2 regions of the Paenibacillus sp. FSL L8-0502 genome follow, and region 2 is predicted to be linked to the other one. Evidence: predicted binding sites of a transcription regulator. Region 2 holds the regulator's gene; the other holds the start of a gene.

The links. Region 2 encodes LexA, which represses DNA repair genes until DNA is damaged. Its sites were predicted from a motif close to CGAACATATGTTCG; they were not measured.
Region 1: recA (recombinase RecA) is a predicted target of LexA. The motif match lies at 7,192-7,205, and genes of this name have one in related genera.

Annotation. Positions count from the first base shown of each region.
Region 1 covers NZ_CP151958.1:2,225,085-2,233,635, forward strand. The annotation lists gene NSQ57_RS10110 (pitrilysin family protein) at 1-710, shown strand, start outside; gene fabG (3-oxoacyl-ACP reductase FabG) at 731-1,498, shown strand; gene NSQ57_RS10120 (DUF3243 domain-containing protein) at 1,600-1,854, shown strand; gene NSQ57_RS10125 (DUF3388 domain-containing protein) at 2,082-2,855, shown strand; gene NSQ57_RS10130 (RodZ domain-containing protein) at 2,886-3,986, shown strand; gene NSQ57_RS10135 (hypothetical protein) at 4,071-4,235, shown strand; gene NSQ57_RS10140 (YajQ family cyclic di-GMP-binding protein) at 4,380-4,871, shown strand; gene pgsA (CDP-diacylglycerol--glycerol-3-phosphate 3-phosphatidyltransferase) at 5,081-5,668, shown strand; gene NSQ57_RS10150 (competence/damage-inducible protein A) at 5,764-7,032, shown strand; gene recA (recombinase RecA) at 7,275-8,336, shown strand; gene NSQ57_RS10160 (RecX family transcriptional regulator) at 8,532-8,551, shown strand, end outside.
Region 2 covers NZ_CP151958.1:3,196,292-3,204,842, reverse strand. The annotation lists gene NSQ57_RS13630 (hypothetical protein) at 127-267, opposite strand; gene NSQ57_RS13625 (hypothetical protein) at 308-472, opposite strand; gene NSQ57_RS13620 (hypothetical protein) at 708-1,010, opposite strand; gene lexA (transcriptional repressor LexA) at 1,294-1,920, opposite strand; gene NSQ57_RS13610 (LysM peptidoglycan-binding domain-containing protein) at 2,107-2,475, shown strand; gene NSQ57_RS13605 (DUF896 domain-containing protein) at 2,584-2,790, shown strand; gene NSQ57_RS13600 (hypothetical protein) at 2,911-3,420, shown strand; gene NSQ57_RS13595 (HAD family hydrolase) at 3,576-4,370, shown strand; gene NSQ57_RS13590 (cupin domain-containing protein) at 4,470-5,012, opposite strand; gene metH (methionine synthase) at 5,294-8,551, shown strand, end outside.

The sequences.
Region 1 (8,551 bases), 970 kb from region 2:
AAGCTTTCTACCACCCAAGCAATATGATTCTTTTTGTAGTGGGAGGAGTGGATCCAGCTGAAGTAATAGAGCTGGTACGTAACAATCAGGCCAAAAAGGACTATAAGCCGCAGGGAGAGATTGAGCGGATTTTCGACGATGAACCCACTACAGTTGCAGAACCACGTCGTGAGGTGAAGCTGGCCGTTTCTCTGCCAAAGCTACTGTTTGGATTCAAGGAGGCAGAAGTAGGTTTAACGGGTGAAGAATTGCTTCGTCATGATCTGGAAACCAAGCTGATGCTTGATCTCCTATTTGGTTCCAGTACACAACTGTATCAAAAGCTCTACGATGAGGATCTGATTTCGGACAGTTTTGGCCATGAGTACAATAGTACGCAGCAATATGCATTTTCCGCAATCGGTGGAGATACCAAAGACCCGGATCGGCTGTTGGCGAGAATACGTGAAGAGGTGGAGTCCATCCAGAAGCAGGGCTTCGCAGCAGAACATTTTGAACGGGCACGCAAAAAGAAAATCGGTGGTTATCTGCGTACACTCAATTCACCAGAAAATATTGCGCATGAATTTACAAGACATCGCTTCCGGGGCAGTGATTTTTTCCAACTGCTTCCGGTTTATGAAAGTATTACGCTTGAGGATGTAAATCGCCGTCTGAAAGATCATATCCAGTGGGATCAACTCGCAATATCACTAGTGGTGAGTCCGTAATGTCCAGGGAGAGGGAAACGATGACCACTGAGGGCGGAGAATTAAAAGCGATTGGCGATACAACTGTGCTGATCACAGGAGCGAGTGGCGGAATTGGTGCGGCTATTGCTGAGCGTTTTGCAGCTGTAGGGATGAATGTGGTCATTCACTACATGAAGTCCCATGAAAAAGCAAATGAAGTTGCCCGTCGTTGCATGGCTTATTCGGGCAAGGTTATGACCGTGTCAGCGGATCTGCGGAGCAAGGAGCAGATCGAACGCATGCGGGAAAAGCTGGATAATCACGGGATGAAGCCGGATATTCTTGTGAACAACGCCGGATTATCTCATTATGGGCTGTTGACAGATGTTTCGGAAGAGGAATGGGACGAAGTGATGGCAGTCAATGTTAAGGGAACCTTTCTGTGTACGCAGGTTTTTATGCCACATATGATTTCCCAACGCTATGGCCGCATTGTGAATGTTTCCTCCGTGTGGGGGATATGTGGCGCTTCGTGCGAGGTGTTGTATTCCACCACGAAGGGAGGCATTAACGCTTTCACTAAAGCGCTGGCTCAAGAAGTAGCACCTTCCGGGGTGACAGTGAATGCAGTAGCTCCAGGTGCAGTGAATACGTCGATGCTGGATCATTTAGATGAAGGCGAAATTACCAGTTTGGAAGAAGAAATTCCTGCCGGACGATTGGCTCGACCTGATGAGATATCATCCCTGGTTTATTTTCTTGCGCTTCCTGAGTCAGGTTATATTAATGGCCAGGTCATAAGTCCTAACGGAGGATGGGTGACTTAAGGGAAATAGCGCTTGGAGGAATCCACCAGTATAGTAAGCGTCTGAGAAGAGCATATTACAACTGTTGATTTAAATCTGAATCATCTAAGGAGGATTTAAGTATGTCAACAGTTGTTCAGAATTTTGATGTTTGGAAAAAGTTCCTCGGTCAGCGTGTAGAGCAAGCGGAGAAGCTGGGAATCAGCCAAGATACCATTTCAGAGCTTGCTTATGAAATCGGTGATTTTCTGGATGAGAAGGTCGATCCAGCCAACCACTCCAACCGCGCATTGAAAGAACTGTGGGGAGTTGCCGATGAGGACGAGCGTCACACCATCGCCCGGCTAATGGTTAAATTGGCCAAGAGCAACGCATAAGTAAGAACCAACATGAAAAGCTCCCTTTTGGGGGCTTTTCTGTAATGGTTACAGAGCTGTTCTTGTAATTCCATTGTAATTTATATATCATAAACGTGATTGAGGCTTACAACACAATGCAGCCTATCAAATTTCAATAATTGGTTTTGTCGAAAGATGTTATTTTATGATACAATAATGCTTTGATTTGGAGTTGTTGACGGTTTGAATGTGAATGAGGTGCTAACGTGACGGAAGAAACGAAACAGTGGTACATGGAGTACAAGATACATAAAAATCGACCCGGACTGCTGGGAGACATTGCTTCCATGCTTGGTATTCTGGGGGTTAATATACTGACGATCAACGGTGTTGAAGGTGAAAGACGGGGGATGTTGCTTGAAACAGACGATGATGAGAAGATACGTATTCTCGGAGACACGTTAAAAAAAGCGAGCAACATTACAGTCACGGCCTTACGTGCTCCGAGACTGGTTGATATATTGGCAGTAAGACATGGCCGTTACATCGATCGGGATTCGGATGATCGTAAAACATTTCGCTTTACACGCGATGAGCTTGGGTTGCTGGTCGATTTTTTGGGTGAAGTATTAAAGAGGGACGGCAATCAGGTAATCGGTCTTCGCGGGATGCCACGTGTGGGCAAAACGGAATCCATTATTGCCAGTAGTGTATGCGCAATGAAGCGTTGGACTTTTGTATCTTCGACGCTACTACGACAGACGGTACGCAGTCAGCTCTCTGAAGAAGAAATGAACCCAAACAATGTGTTTATTATTGATGGTATTGTGAGTACAATTCGGTCAAATGAAAGACATTATCACCTGCTTCAGGAAATTATGAGCATGCCAAGTACTAAAGTGATTGAGCATCCTGATGTATTTGTACGTGAGTCGGGATACAGCTTTGACGATTTCAATATCATTATTGAACTTCGCAATAATCCGGCTGAGGAAATTATTTATGATACCTTTACAGCCAGTTATACAGAAGATCTTTAAATAAGCGTAATTACACAAGGAGATGATGACATGTCAGAACTGGGTCAGCAATTAAAGGAGGCCCGGCTGCAAAAAGGATTGAGCCTTGACGATGTTCAGGAAATGACGAAGATACGCAAACGTTATCTGGAAGCCATTGAGACGGGCGATTACAAAGTGCTGCCGGGAAGCTTTTATGTCAGAGCTTTTATTAAAACATACGCTGAAACGGTCGGGTTGAATCCTGATGAGATTCTGGAAGGGCATCAAAGCAATGTGCCTGAACCTGAACCGGAAGCAGTCATGGAGCCTGTTACACAGAAACGCTCCAGCCGTCCCGCCACGATTGGTAATCTTAAATGGTTGCCTACAGCGTTAATGTGGCTTTTTCTAGTTCTCATTGTTGGGGTTATTTATGCTTATTGGGTGAGCAACAACCATTCAACTCCAAAAACAGCAGAAAACACAACACCGATTACTACACCAAGTACAACACCAAATACAACACCAAGTACAACACCGAGTACAACACCAAACACGTCTACTCCTGATACCACTACGACACAGCCGAACAATGGTCAAACGACGGCTCCAAATGGTGCTGGTGGGCAGACTCCTGGTGCGGGGCAAACCGGGCAAACTCAGCCAAATGGTACGGGGAATACGGATGCTACTACTCCAAATACTGGACAACAGCCGGATACGACTACTCCACAACAAGGTGTAACTGTGGCACAGGACGGCAAGCAAGGCAAGACGACGATTTTTAAAGTTTCCAGTGCAACGGGAGCCACAGCCAAGGTTGATATTAAAGCTACGGGTGAAAGCTGGCTTGAAGTGTACAAGGGAGAAAATTCCCGTGGAGAAAAGCTGAGTTATGGTATGACTAAAAGTGGAGATGCCATGTCTTTCGATATTGGTCCAGAAGGTTTATATATCAAATCAGGGCGGTCTTCTGCCACAGATATTTCCGTAGCAGGTCAACCGATAACAGATAATAAATCGACTACTCGTGTACTGATACAGCAAGGAGAAGCCTCTTCGACCGGAACGAGTGCAGGGGTGACGGGTTTACCTGCAGATTCTACGACAGGTAGCAGTACGGATTCAGCACAAAGTGGTACAGATTCTACAACTACTAATGGTGAATAAACGCCTTGGTGCGAGGAAATACTAATGACTGTAATTCCTGGAAAGGCAGTCATTTCATTTTCCGCAAAGTGAGGTGTATACGTTATGACCGTCAGCTGGATTGTGACTGGGCTCGGTATAATTGTCAGTTTACTGGGCTATTATCTGACACCGAATGCATGGGGCTATGGCATACTGGGCTTTGGTCTTGCTCACATTGTGCTTGGACTTTTGGATATGTTCCGAACTCCAACACGAAGCCATAATTAGATATTTTGACCGTAAATGAAATAAAGGCGTTTTTGTCAGGAAAACTGGCAAGAACGCCTTTTTAGTCAACCGATTATTGGATTTTTGTAAATGACTAGCCTATAATTAGATATTGAACTTTGTTGTGGAAAGGAAAGTGAAACGATGGCTTCAGAAAATTCATTTGATATCGTCTCCAAAATGGATATGCAGGAGTTAACAAATGCGGTTCATCAGACGGAGCGTGAAATTGAAACACGATTTGATTTCAAGGATAGCAAAAGTAGCCTCAAGCTTGAGAAAGAAGCTCTTACGATTGCATCGGAAGACGAATACAAGCTGAATGCGGTGATTGATATTTTGCAATCTAAAATGGCCAAACGAGGTCTGTCTCTCAAAAATGTGGAGTATGGCAAATTGGAACCCGCTTCTCTAGGTTCAGTGCGTCAGCGTCTTTCGCTGAAGCAGGGAATTGATCAGGAGAATGCCAAGAAAATTAACATTCTTATTCGGGACTCCAAGCTAAAAGTTAAAAGTCAGATTCAAGGTGATCAAATCCGGGTTACCGGGAAAAACAGGGATGATTTACAGGCGATCATTCAATTGCTACGTAAAGCTGATTTGCCATTGGAGCTTCAATTTACAAACATGAAATAAAGACGTTTTCCCTCATATATTTTGCAGGAAAAACGTTGCTTGATGTGCGGCAGGTTATTTTGACATGCGTTTTGTGCCATATTATACTTGTAACGAAAATGCAGACAATTCAGGTGTATAGCGCTCGCCGAAAGCGATTTACATAGGGTTGAATTTAATCCGAAAACTGCCATTTGTAATCAAGTACGATAATCAGGGGAGAGTGTGTTGTGAATTTACCCAACAGAATTACAATAACGCGGATTTGCCTTATCCCGGTGATGATGCTGGCTTTGCTGGTGGACTTTGATTTTTATCCGCCACCGATTGAGATCGGAGCTTTCAAGCTGCCGTATAATCAGCTGATTGCGGCTATCATTTTCCTTGTAGCAGCCAGCACGGACGGTCTTGACGGGTATTTGGCACGTAAAAATAATATGGTCACCAATTTGGGCAAGCTGTTGGACCCCCTTGCTGATAAGCTTTTGGTAACCGCCATTTTGGTTTCCTTGGTAGAAATGGGGAAAATTGATTCGTGGATTGTTGTTGTGATTGTTAGCCGTGAGTTTGCGGTTACGGGGCTGCGTCAGATTGCCTTGCTGGATGGGTCTGTGGTTGCTGCAAGCAATTGGGGCAAATTAAAGACGATCATTCAGATTGTTGCTATAGTAGCGCTGCTCATTAATAATTTCCCGTTTGTTTTTCTTGGTATACCGTTTGATTTAATAGCGATATGGGCAGCGGTGTTGATCACCATTTATTCGGGTATTGATTATTTCGTGAAAAATATCCATTTGCTGAGCTCCTCCAAGGTTTAACAGTATAAATTTTATGGAAACAGCAATAGGGACTAAACTTATTGCTGTTTCTTTATATAATTCCCATCATATTCGCAGTACAGGAGGAAGAATTGATGAAAGCTGAAATAATTGCGGTAGGAACAGAGTTATTGCTCGGACAAATAGTGAATACAAATGCTCAATATTTGTCACAAGAGTTGGCTACAATTGGAATCGATGTATATTTTCAGACTGTGGTTGGCGATAACATAGATCGGCTTCAGGAAGCCATAAGAATTGCTCAGAAGCGTGCGGATATTATTTTATTTTCTGGCGGTCTGGGACCGACCCAGGATGATTTGACGAAAGATGCGATAGCGTCTGTATTGGGGCGAAAATTGCACATAGATCGTCTTGCAATGGACAAGCTAGATCAATTTTTTCGTAACCGTGGGGTAGAAATGACCGAAAATAACCGCCGGCAGGCGCTTTCTATTGAAGGTGCTACTCCGCTTGAAAATGAGACAGGGCTAGCTGTGGGCGACGCAATTGCACAGGATGGTAAATTTTATGTAGTTTTGCCTGGACCTCCTAAGGAACTCAAACCGATGTTTGCAAACCAGGCCAAACCTTGGTTGCTTCAGCAGGCATTGAGCGGTGAGGAAATGCCAATTTATTCAAAAATGCTAAAATTTGCAGGGATTGGTGAGTCAGCTCTTGAAACCCGTTTGTTAGATCTGATCCAATCCCAGACAGACCCCACGATTGCTCCTTATGCCAAGGAAGGGGAAGTCACGATCCGTATATCCACCAAGGCGGCCAGCGAAAGTGAAGCATTGATTAAGCTGACGGCTACGGAAGTAGAAATTCAGCAGCGTCTTTCGGAATTTATGTATGCAAGCGAAGATGTTACGCTGGAGAAGGTTATCGTAGATCTAATGGCCAATCGCGGACTCACTGTGAGTGCGGCAGAAAGCTGTACAGGTGGAATGCTGATGGAACACCTCACTTCTATACCTGGCAGTGCTACTATGTTTCAAGGTGGCATCGTGTGCTATTCCAATGAAATGAAGATGAAATTACTCAACGTGCCTTGTGATTATTTGGAAGGGGATCAAGCGCCAGGTGCAGTGAGTAAGGAAGTGGCCCTTGTGCTTGCAGAGCAGGCGAGAATGATCATGGACAGCGATTTTGGACTTTCAGTTACTGGTGTAGCCGGGCCTGGGTATTCCGAACGGAAGCCAGTCGGTCTAGTGTATATTGGCATTGCTGAACGCGACAAGGAAACGGAAGTACATGAACTGAGACTGAGTGGTAACCGCGAAACAATCCGACTGCGATCAGTCAAAGCGATTCTGTACAGATTGTGGCGCAGGCTGGTAGAGAACGAGAAACTCTCTTAATCATCTATGTACAGTGTGGGTCGTAGAGTTGTTTTAGATAGATATTCATGATATAATCACCTTATCGGAAGAACCGTTGCAAAGCCTTTTGCCAGCGGTTCTTTTTTTGTTTTAAGAGACAGGTGTAATTACAGAAGAGAGCTGTGTGAATAAAAAAAACGAATGTATGTTCGAAAAAATGCTTGGCAAGCGTGTCAAAACAAGGTATTATTAAAGTACAAACAATGAAGGATGTGAGTTTATTGTCAGATCGTCGTGCTGCGCTGGATATGGCGCTCCGTCAAATAGAAAAGCAATTTGGTAAAGGTTCCATTATGAAGTTGGGTGAGTCTACCCACATGCAAGTGGAAACGATCCCCAGTGGTTCGATTGCTTTGGATATTGCGTTAGGAACGGGCGGCTTTCCAAGAGGCCGGGTTATTGAAATATACGGACCGGAATCATCCGGTAAAACGACAGTAGCTCTTCACGCTATCGCAGAGGTGCAAAAAACAGGCGGACAAGCCGCCTTTATCGACGCCGAGCATGCGCTTGATCCGTCGTATGCAAGCAAGCTGGGTGTCAATATTGATGAGTTGTTACTATCGCAACCAGATACAGGAGAGCAGGCGCTTGAGATTGCCGAAGCCCTTGTACGTAGTGGAGCAGTAGACATTGTAGTTGTTGACTCCGTAGCGGCACTTGTGCCGAAGGCAGAGATTGAAGGCGAAATGGGAGATTCCCACGTCGGTCTTCAAGCACGTCTGATGTCGCAGGCATTGCGTAAGCTGTCTGGAGCCATTAACAAATCGAAAACTATTGCTATTTTTATTAACCAGCTACGTGAAAAAGTAGGTGTTATGTTCGGTAACCCTGAAACAACACCAGGTGGACGTGCCTTGAAGTTTTACTCTACGGTACGTTTGGATGTTCGTCGTATTGAAAGTTTGAAAATGGGTAACGACATTGTGGGTAACCGCACACGTATTAAAGTCGTGAAGAATAAAGTTGCCCCTCCATTCCGTCAGGCTGAAGTGGACATTATGTACGGTGAGGGCATTTCCAAAGAAGGTAGCTTGATCGATATCGGTACGGAGCATGACATTGTCGACAAGAGTGGAGCTTGGTATTCCTACGAAGGTGAGCGCCTTGGTCAGGGACGTGAGAATGCGAAGCAATTTTTGAAGGAAAATCCGAACATTGCTAGTACGATCGAGCAAAAAATTCGGGTGGCAAGCAATTTGATTACGACGGTTGCTCCGCCTACAGAAGAAGAGTTGGCACAGCAAGCCAAGGAAGAACAGGAATTGTTGGAGCTTGAATAAAGCTTGGTGAATCCTGATTTGTGAACTGGAGCCAGGGTTATGGCACAATCCGGTTGAATAGCATGATTCTGATGCCCTGCACAGTTGTGCAGGGCATTTTTGCATCAATTAAAGCTGCTTTATCAGCGGAATCTAACTTTTGCGTAGCAGTTGTCCAAAGACTGCTTTCGTGAATTTCAAAGTGAGGGAAATATATTGCAGTTGGACGATGAAGA
Region 2 (8,551 bases):
TTCAACTATGTGTGATATTTTAGATCCCCCTCCGCTTGCTTAAATGATTCATAGCAGTAGTTAGGTGTGCTATTTAACACAAAAAAGCAGGAAGAATTCCTCCCGCTTTTTGCATGGAAACAATTATTAACGTCTGCGTTGTCTATCGTTTACGCTAAACAAATTAACAGCCAGTGCGTTACCTCTTGCACGCGCAGTGGCTCTTTGATTGGAACGGATGTTCAATCTTCTTCTTCTTAAATCACGTCTGCAATGTCTTCTGCTCATAATATCACCTCCCTTCAAGAAATGAAGGTGCGGTTGAATCTTAGTGGCGTTTATGCTTACGCTTGGAAATTTTGATATTCAAGGCATTGGTTGCTAGTGCATTTCCGCTTCCTGTTTTAGCAGCTGCGGCTTGAAAGACTTTAACGACCAGATATCTGTTTTTCCCGATGCGATGCTTATACGTTTTAACTCTATTTCTGATCATCTGCATATCTCCTTTGCTTAGTTCTGCTATATATATATGTCAATTGTGATAGTAATGTATCAGCATAAATCTATTAGAAGCAAAAAGAAGCTAGTACCTATATCCCTAAAGGTTAACAAAAAAACTCATGCGAACCTGTCTTCGCCTTTTCAACTTTACGTTGCAGGAGATTTTACAGGCAGGTCGGCATGAGTCTAATGTGTAGAATAAAGATAATATGCAGTTTGTATGAAAATTATTTACTATTAAGGGTGTTAAGTTTTTTTTCGTAGTACGCCTCTTGGGCAAGAATATGATTCAGTTGTTCTGAGAGCTGTTTATATTCTTGGCTGGCCTCTGGGTAATTATTTCTTTCGGAAATTACAGCTTCAAGTTGCTTTTCTAAATACCTGAAATGGATGAGTATTTGTATGTACTGAATACGATCGTAGGTTGTTATGTGTGATTTCTCTTCTGCATACAAATGATCCATTGTTGGAACTGCACAGCTTACGACGATAAATATCATAACAAACGCTGAAATTATTATTTTTTTCATTTAATTCCTCCTACAGGGCTATGAGTAATTAATATACCATATTTAGCTAAAAGAAAGAAAGATCTATTAGTTTTGCCCACAACAGTATAGCTGTTCAAGATCAGTGGGGGATTATTTGAGACGATGAGGCTGATTTTATAGTAGATACAATAGGAATAGGTTGCTAAAAGGAAAGAATAGTTGTGAGATACATAGTAAGCATAATAACAATACAAAACCGGCTTGCCCTAGGCAGCCGGTTTTGTATTAGGGGATAGAATAACGGGGAAGGAAGAACGAGAAATCAGTGGAAGTCCCGGAAGAGTCCTACAACTTTGCCCAAAATACTGACGTGTGTCAGACGAAGCGGTTCAAAGGCTGGATTTTCAGGTTGAAGCCGGATATGATCTTTTTCTTTGTAGAAGGTTTTAACTGTAGCTTCGTCTTCATCTGTCATAGCTACAACAATATCGCCATTATCAGCGGTCTGCTGCTGACGTACGATTACATAGTCTCCGTTAGCAATCCCAGCCTCAATCATGCTTTCGCCTACAACAGATAACATGAATATTTTATCCTCACCAACAAAGTGTTGGGGAAGAGGAAAGTAATCTTCAATATTTTCTGTCGCCGTAATAGGAAGACCAGCGGTTACTTTGCCGACGACGGGGACACGACTAATGGAGTAATTAATCAAGTTGCTGTTATCCGATTCGTCTTGACCGAGTAACTCAATAGCCCGTGGTTTTGTAGGATCGCGGCGAATGAGTCCTTTTTTCTCTAAACGATCCAAATGACCGTGAACCGTAGAACTGGAGGCCAATCCGACAGCCTCGCCTATTTCGCGTACAGAAGGGGGGTATCCCTTTAGACGCACTTCATTGCGGATAAATTCAAGAATGGCCTGCTGGCGGCTCGAAATCTTAGACATACCGTATCAACCCCATTTAGTAACGTTTGGGAAAATTATAGCATAGAACCTCCGTTCGTACAAACATAAGTTCTAAATAATCCCTAAAAAAATTGCGAACTTTTGTTCTCTTTTCTATTGAACAAAACAAACGTTCGTGTTATATTGTGAAAACATAAGAACAAACGTTTGGAGGACACAACCATGATGAAATATAGCACCTATCAAAGTATTTTTCCAATGAATATAGAAAATTTACAGGAGACCCGAAAAGAGGGTAGGGCGCGTTTTATGCAGATTATTACCCATACTCTTTTACTTAAGCTTCTTATTATAGTGATTGTTGCTTGGATTGCAGGAGCAGGTGTACTTACGGTTTTCGCGGCTCCTTCAGCTTCCAAGGAAGAAGTGACTAAACTGACAGTACAACCTGGGGATACGTTGTGGCAGATTGCCGCGAATCATAAACCGGAACGAATGGATACACGAGTATATATAGAAGGAATTGTGCGGATTAACGGTTTAGAGGATCGGGGAGTGCAGGCAGGTCAGGTACTCAAGCTTCCTGACTTATGATCTATAGACTATTAGAGCTTGTCAGGGAGCGTAATACGGGAGCCTTGACAAGCTCTTTTCTACATGTCAAAGTGTATTATATCTTTGCTTTTATGGAGGGGACACAATTTGGATATAGACAGCTTGGTACAGCGCATTAATGAATTAGCGCGCAAAGCAAAATCCGAGGGATTAACAGAAGAGGAAACCACAGAACGTGCCAATCTTCGGGAAATTTATTTAGGTAACATTCGTCGTAATTTTCGGCAGCAGCTAGAAACGATTGAATTTGTGGACGATGATACATCGAAGGGAAATGACGGGCTGAAGCATTAATGTTGTTAAAGCGCCCAAGCCTGCAATTTGCCTTTTGTTTTAGGTACCTCTCATGGTATCTATATAGATCAGCTTTGAGGCAATTGTTTTAATGTAATATATCTGGGAAGGAATTGAGAGATGGCCCGATCATTTGAAAGAAAAGTACGCAAAAACACAGCGCATTTAAATAAATCGCGCAAAAAGCAAGGTATTCAAACCATTAGCGGCGCAGGTTCTGCAATGGATATTTTTCGTGGCCGTAATATTACTGTGCCAATTATGCTGGCTGGTCTTTCTGTATTGTACATGCTTATGAGTTACTTTTTGACTAAGACCGGTATGCGAGGGATGGATTGGCTTGTATTCGGCCTGTACTTGATGCTGGCTGTTATCTTTTTTATCCGTCGTCCTTATCTGAAAGTGGGAAAGGATACTCTCTATATGCTGAAAGGTGGTAGAGAACGTCCAATGACGGCAGGGGACATGAAAGCCATCAAGATTGAAAAGGGTTACGTAACCGTTGAAAGAAAAGGTAAGGGTGGTAATTTTATTTTCACAAAATCATTAGGTCGCTATGACACGGATGCCATTGCAGAGCGACTTGAGAAGTTTGCGCTATCCAATCAGATACAGGTTGACAAGAAATAACTGATTTAGCCTGTAGCTCTGTAACAAAGGCCGTATGATGTTATTTCATATAACATGCTGCGGCCGCTTGCTTAATATGGGCACACATAACGATTCAAATGCTTAATCAAGCAAATAGGCGTACATATACTGTGGAAAGAGAGTGGATAATTCAGATGACGATTCAGGCGGTAATGTTTGATCTTGATGATACCCTTTTGTGGGATGAACGTAGTGTAGAAGAGGCATTTGATGCAGCGTGTCAAACAGGCTCCCGTGAAGCAGGTGTTGATCCAAAAGCTCTGGAGGAAGCCGTACGTAAAGAAGCACGCGCTTTGTATGAATCCTATGAAACCTTTAGTTTTACTCAAATGATCGGCATTAATCCGTTTGAAGGATTGTGGGCGAATTTTACAGCAGGTGAGCAACCTGAATTCCGTCAATTGGAACAGTTGGCCCCTGTTTATCGAAAGGAATCATGGCGCAGAGGACTCCAGCAACTAGGGATAGATAATGAGAAGTTGGCGGAAAAGCTGGCTACCCAATTTGCTTCGGAAAGACGCGCACGTCCCCATGTATATGAAGAAACGTTTGAAATTCTAGAACAATTGAAGGGACAATACAAGCTGTTATTATTGACAAACGGTTCCCCTGATTTACAACAGGAGAAACTGGATGGAGTTCCTCAATTAGCTCCTTTCTTTGATCATGTGGTCATTTCAGGTTCATTTGGTCGAGGCAAGCCGGATCCGTCTATATTCCAGCATGCGTTGGGGCTTCTTGGTATTGAGCCTGAACATGCTTTAATGGTAGGAGATAAGCTGACGACTGATATTCAAGGAGCGTTGGCAGCAGGTGTTCACTCGGTGTGGGTGAACCGAAACGCCAAAACCAATACCACAGAGATCAAGCCGAAGTTTCAAATCAAGCATCTGTCTGAATTGGATGGAATTATTCAGTCGTTAAAGTAAGAAATCTACACCTTTAGAAACGAGTATTAAGAAAACTCCCTTCGCTCGATTGTCACAGAGCAGAGGGAGTTTTTTATTTACACAAGGATAAATTCGTAATTATGCTTTAATGAAGGTTGGATCTTCGAACGGTTCCGCAATCCAGCCATTTTCTTCAATGAACAAGCGGACTGCTACGATCTTTTGATTCTCCATTAAAGTGAAGAAGTGAGGTATATTTTCGGGTACGGAGATAACGTCCCCCGGTGAAAGCTCTACGTTAAAATAGTCGATCTCTTCAGGTCCTTTAATAATAAAGATGCCTTTACCAGCGATAATGGCACGGATTTCATCCTCGGTATGGGTGTGAATTTGCTCAAACTTGGCCAGCAACTCGTCCAAATTCGGCGTTGCTTCAGATAGAGTGATAACGTCCCATATTTTATATCCGCGACGTGCGGCTAAATCCTTGATTTCGGGTTCAAATGTTTTGAGAACAGCGGCCTTTTGATCATCTGTTAAGGTAAAGTTCTCTTGCAGCTCCCCGGACAATTTGGAAGCATCCCAATGTTCATACAATATCTCGTGACTCTCCAGAAATTCACGTACTTGTTCTTCACCGCTAATTCTTTCATTCGTATTACGTATTAAGATTTCGGCCATGTATTTATCCCCTCTTTTCCACTTGGATTAATGTTATATAAAGAATACCATGTCTTGAAACGTTGTACAATACAGGCTTTCAACATTTTATAATGCAAATGAACATAGCTAAAGGATGCAGGGTTAAGTACGTTTAATAATGCTACAAACTATAAAAATGGATAAGAGAAGTCGTTTTTACAAAGAACAACCTGTATAAAACGTATGTTTTTACTTCAATCTATCTAAATGATACGGTTTCTGCTAAACTAGGATTTAACGTTTTGCGGGGGTGAAGAAATTTGGATAAAGTTAGCTTGCAGGATGCATTACAACGAAGAATACTCCTTCTTGATGGGGCCATGGGCACCATGATTCAACAGGAAGACCTTTCCCCCGATGATTTTGGTGGGGAAGAGCTGGAGGGCTGTAATGAAATGCTGGTCTTAACGAGACCGGATGTCATTCAAGGGATTCATGAAGCATACTTGAAGGCCGGAGCAGACCTAATTGAAACGAATACATTTGGAGCAACATCCGTCGTTTTGGCGGATTACGATATACCAGAACGTGCCCGTGAAATTAATCTGGTGGCGGCCAAGCTGGCGCGTAACGCGGTGGATAAATACAGCACTGCGGACAAGCCTCGTTTTGTAGTAGGAGCTATGGGCCCAACCACGAAAACCTTGTCTGTCACAGGCGGTGTTACATTTGCTGAGCTGATTGACAGCTATCAAGAGCAGGCCTTGGCACTTATTGAAGGCGGCGTGGATGTACTCCTTTTGGAGACCTCACAGGATACGCTTAACGTCAAGGCTGGAAGTATCGGAATTCGGCAGGCTTTTGAGCAGACAGGTATCGAGCTTCCGCTAATGATTTCAGGCACGATTGAGCCTATGGGAACGACGTTGGCTGGACAAAATATCGAATCCTTTTCCATATCACTGGAACACTTACATCCAATTTCGATTGGGTTGAATTGTGCTACGGGTCCAGAGTTTATGCGTGATCATATTCGCTCTCTGTCTGAAATGTCCTCTGCAGCTATTAGCTGTTATCCAAATGCGGGCTTGCCCGATGAAAATGGCCAATACCATGAATCGCCTGATTCATTAGCACGTAAAATGGCTGCTTTCGCTGAAAAAGGCTGGTTGAATATTGCTGGGGGATGTTGTGGTACCACGCCTGAGCATATTCGAGTTATGAGTGAAAGTATGTCGCAGTTTGAGCCGCGTTCGCTGGTAGGTCATCATCCTCCTGCCGTATCAGGCATTGAGCCTGTATATATTGAACAGGACAATCGTCCGTATATGGTTGGTGAGCGAACAAATGTTCTTGGCTCCCGCAAATTCAAGCGTTTGATTGTGGAAGGCAAATATGAAGAGGCGTCTGAAATTGCCCGTGCTCAGGTAAAAAGCGGAGCGCATGTCATTGATATTTGTGTGCAGGACCCGGACCGCGATGAAATGACGGATATGGAAGCGTTTTTGAAACTGGTTGTAAACAAGGTAAAAGTACCTTTGGTGATAGATACAACGGATATTAAAGTCATTGATAAAGCACTTCAATATTCGCAAGGTAAGGCGATTATTAACTCCATTAATCTGGAGGATGGTGAAGAGAAATTTGAGAACATGGCTCCTCTTATTCATAAGTACGGCGCCGCTGTTGTTGTTGGTACGATTGATGAACGCGGACAGGCTATTTCACGTGAGGATAAGCTTGAGGTAGCTAAACGTTCTTATGATCTGTTGGTGAACCGTTACGGTTTGGCAGCGGAGGATCTAATTTTTGATACGCTTGTATTTCCAGTAGGAACAGGTGATGAGCAATATATCGGTTCAGCTAAGGAAACGATTGAGGGTATTCGCATTATTAAAGAGGCGCTTCCCGGAGTGCATACTATCTTGGGCATCAGTAACGTTTCTTTTGGTTTGCCGGAAGCGGGTCGTGAAGTGCTCAATTCCGTCTACTTATATGAATGTACCAAAGCAGGTCTGGACTATGCGATTGTAAACACTGAGAAGCTTGAGCGTTATGCATCCATTCCAGAGCATGAGCGGAAACTTGCGGAAGACTTGATCTATAAAACAAATGACGATACTTTATCCGCTTTTGTAGCAGCTTTTCGTAACAAGAAAGTGGAGAAAAAAGAAAAGATATCAAACCTTTCGCTCGAAGAAAGACTGGCTTCCTACGTAGTGGAGGGAAGTAAGGAGGGACTCATTCCGGATCTGGAGCAAGCGCTTGTGAAATATTCTTCGCTGGAGATTATTAACGGCCCGCTGATGAAGGGGATGGAGGAAGTAGGACGACTGTTTAACAATAACGAATTGATTGTAGCAGAGGTGCTGCAAAGCGCTGAAGTGATGAAGGCGTCCGTGGCTTATTTAGAGCCGTTCATGGAGAAGAATGAATCCTCAGTAAAAGGTAAGATTTTGTTGGCTACAGTCAAAGGTGATGTGCATGACATTGGTAAGAATCTGGTGGAGATTATTCTATCCAACAATGGTTACCATATTGTGAATCTGGGTATAAAAGTACCACCAGAACGCATTATTGAGGCTTACCGTGAAGAAAAGGCCGACATGATTGGCTTATCCGGGTTGCTTGTTAAATCGGCACAACAAATGGTGCTGACCGCACAGGATTTGAAAAATGCGAATATTGATATTCCAATAATGGTGGGTGGAGCTGCTTTAACACGTAAGTTCACTAAAAATCGTATCCGTCCTGAGTATGATGGTCTGGTTGCCTATGCAAAGGATGCTATGGATGGCCTAGATATTGCCAATAAGCTTATGAATCCTGAGTCCCGTAAAAAAATGGCCGAGGAGATGGAGGCTGAGCGAGAAGCTGAAGCGGCAATCGTCGTGGAAGCCAAGCCGCTCCCTAAACTCACTCGAGCTGTGCGCTCTAACATTGCTCAGGATCTGCCCGTCTATATTCCACCAGATACGGATCGCCATGTACTGCGTAACTATCCACTGAATTATATTTTGCCTTACGTGAATATGCAGATGCTAATGGGGCATCATCTTGGTTTAAAAGGCAATGTTGAGCAGCTGCTGGCTTCGGAAGATCCGAAAGCGATTCAGTTGAAGGAAACCGTGGACAGCATCATGTTTGAAGCTGTGACAGACGGAATCATCCAGGCACATGCCATGTATCGTTTCTTTCCAGCGCAGTCGCAAGGGAATCAAATTCTGATCTATGATCCGTCGGATGTGAGCAAGGTACTGCACACATTTACATTTCCGCGCCAGCAGGTAGAGCCTTATCTGTGTCTGGCTGATTTCTTGAAATCAGTGGAATCCGGAGTTATGGACTATGTGGGTTTCATGGTCGTTACAGCTGGTCATGGGATTCAGCAGATATCTACCCAGTGGAAAGATAAAGGGGATTATCTGCGCTCGCATGCACTTCAAGCGGTAGCACTCGAAGTAGCAGAAGGGTTAGCGGAACGGCTTCACCATATTATCAGGGATAGCTGGGGTTTTCCGGACCCTGCCGATATGACAATGAAACAGCGGCACGGTGCCAGATATCAAGGCATTCGG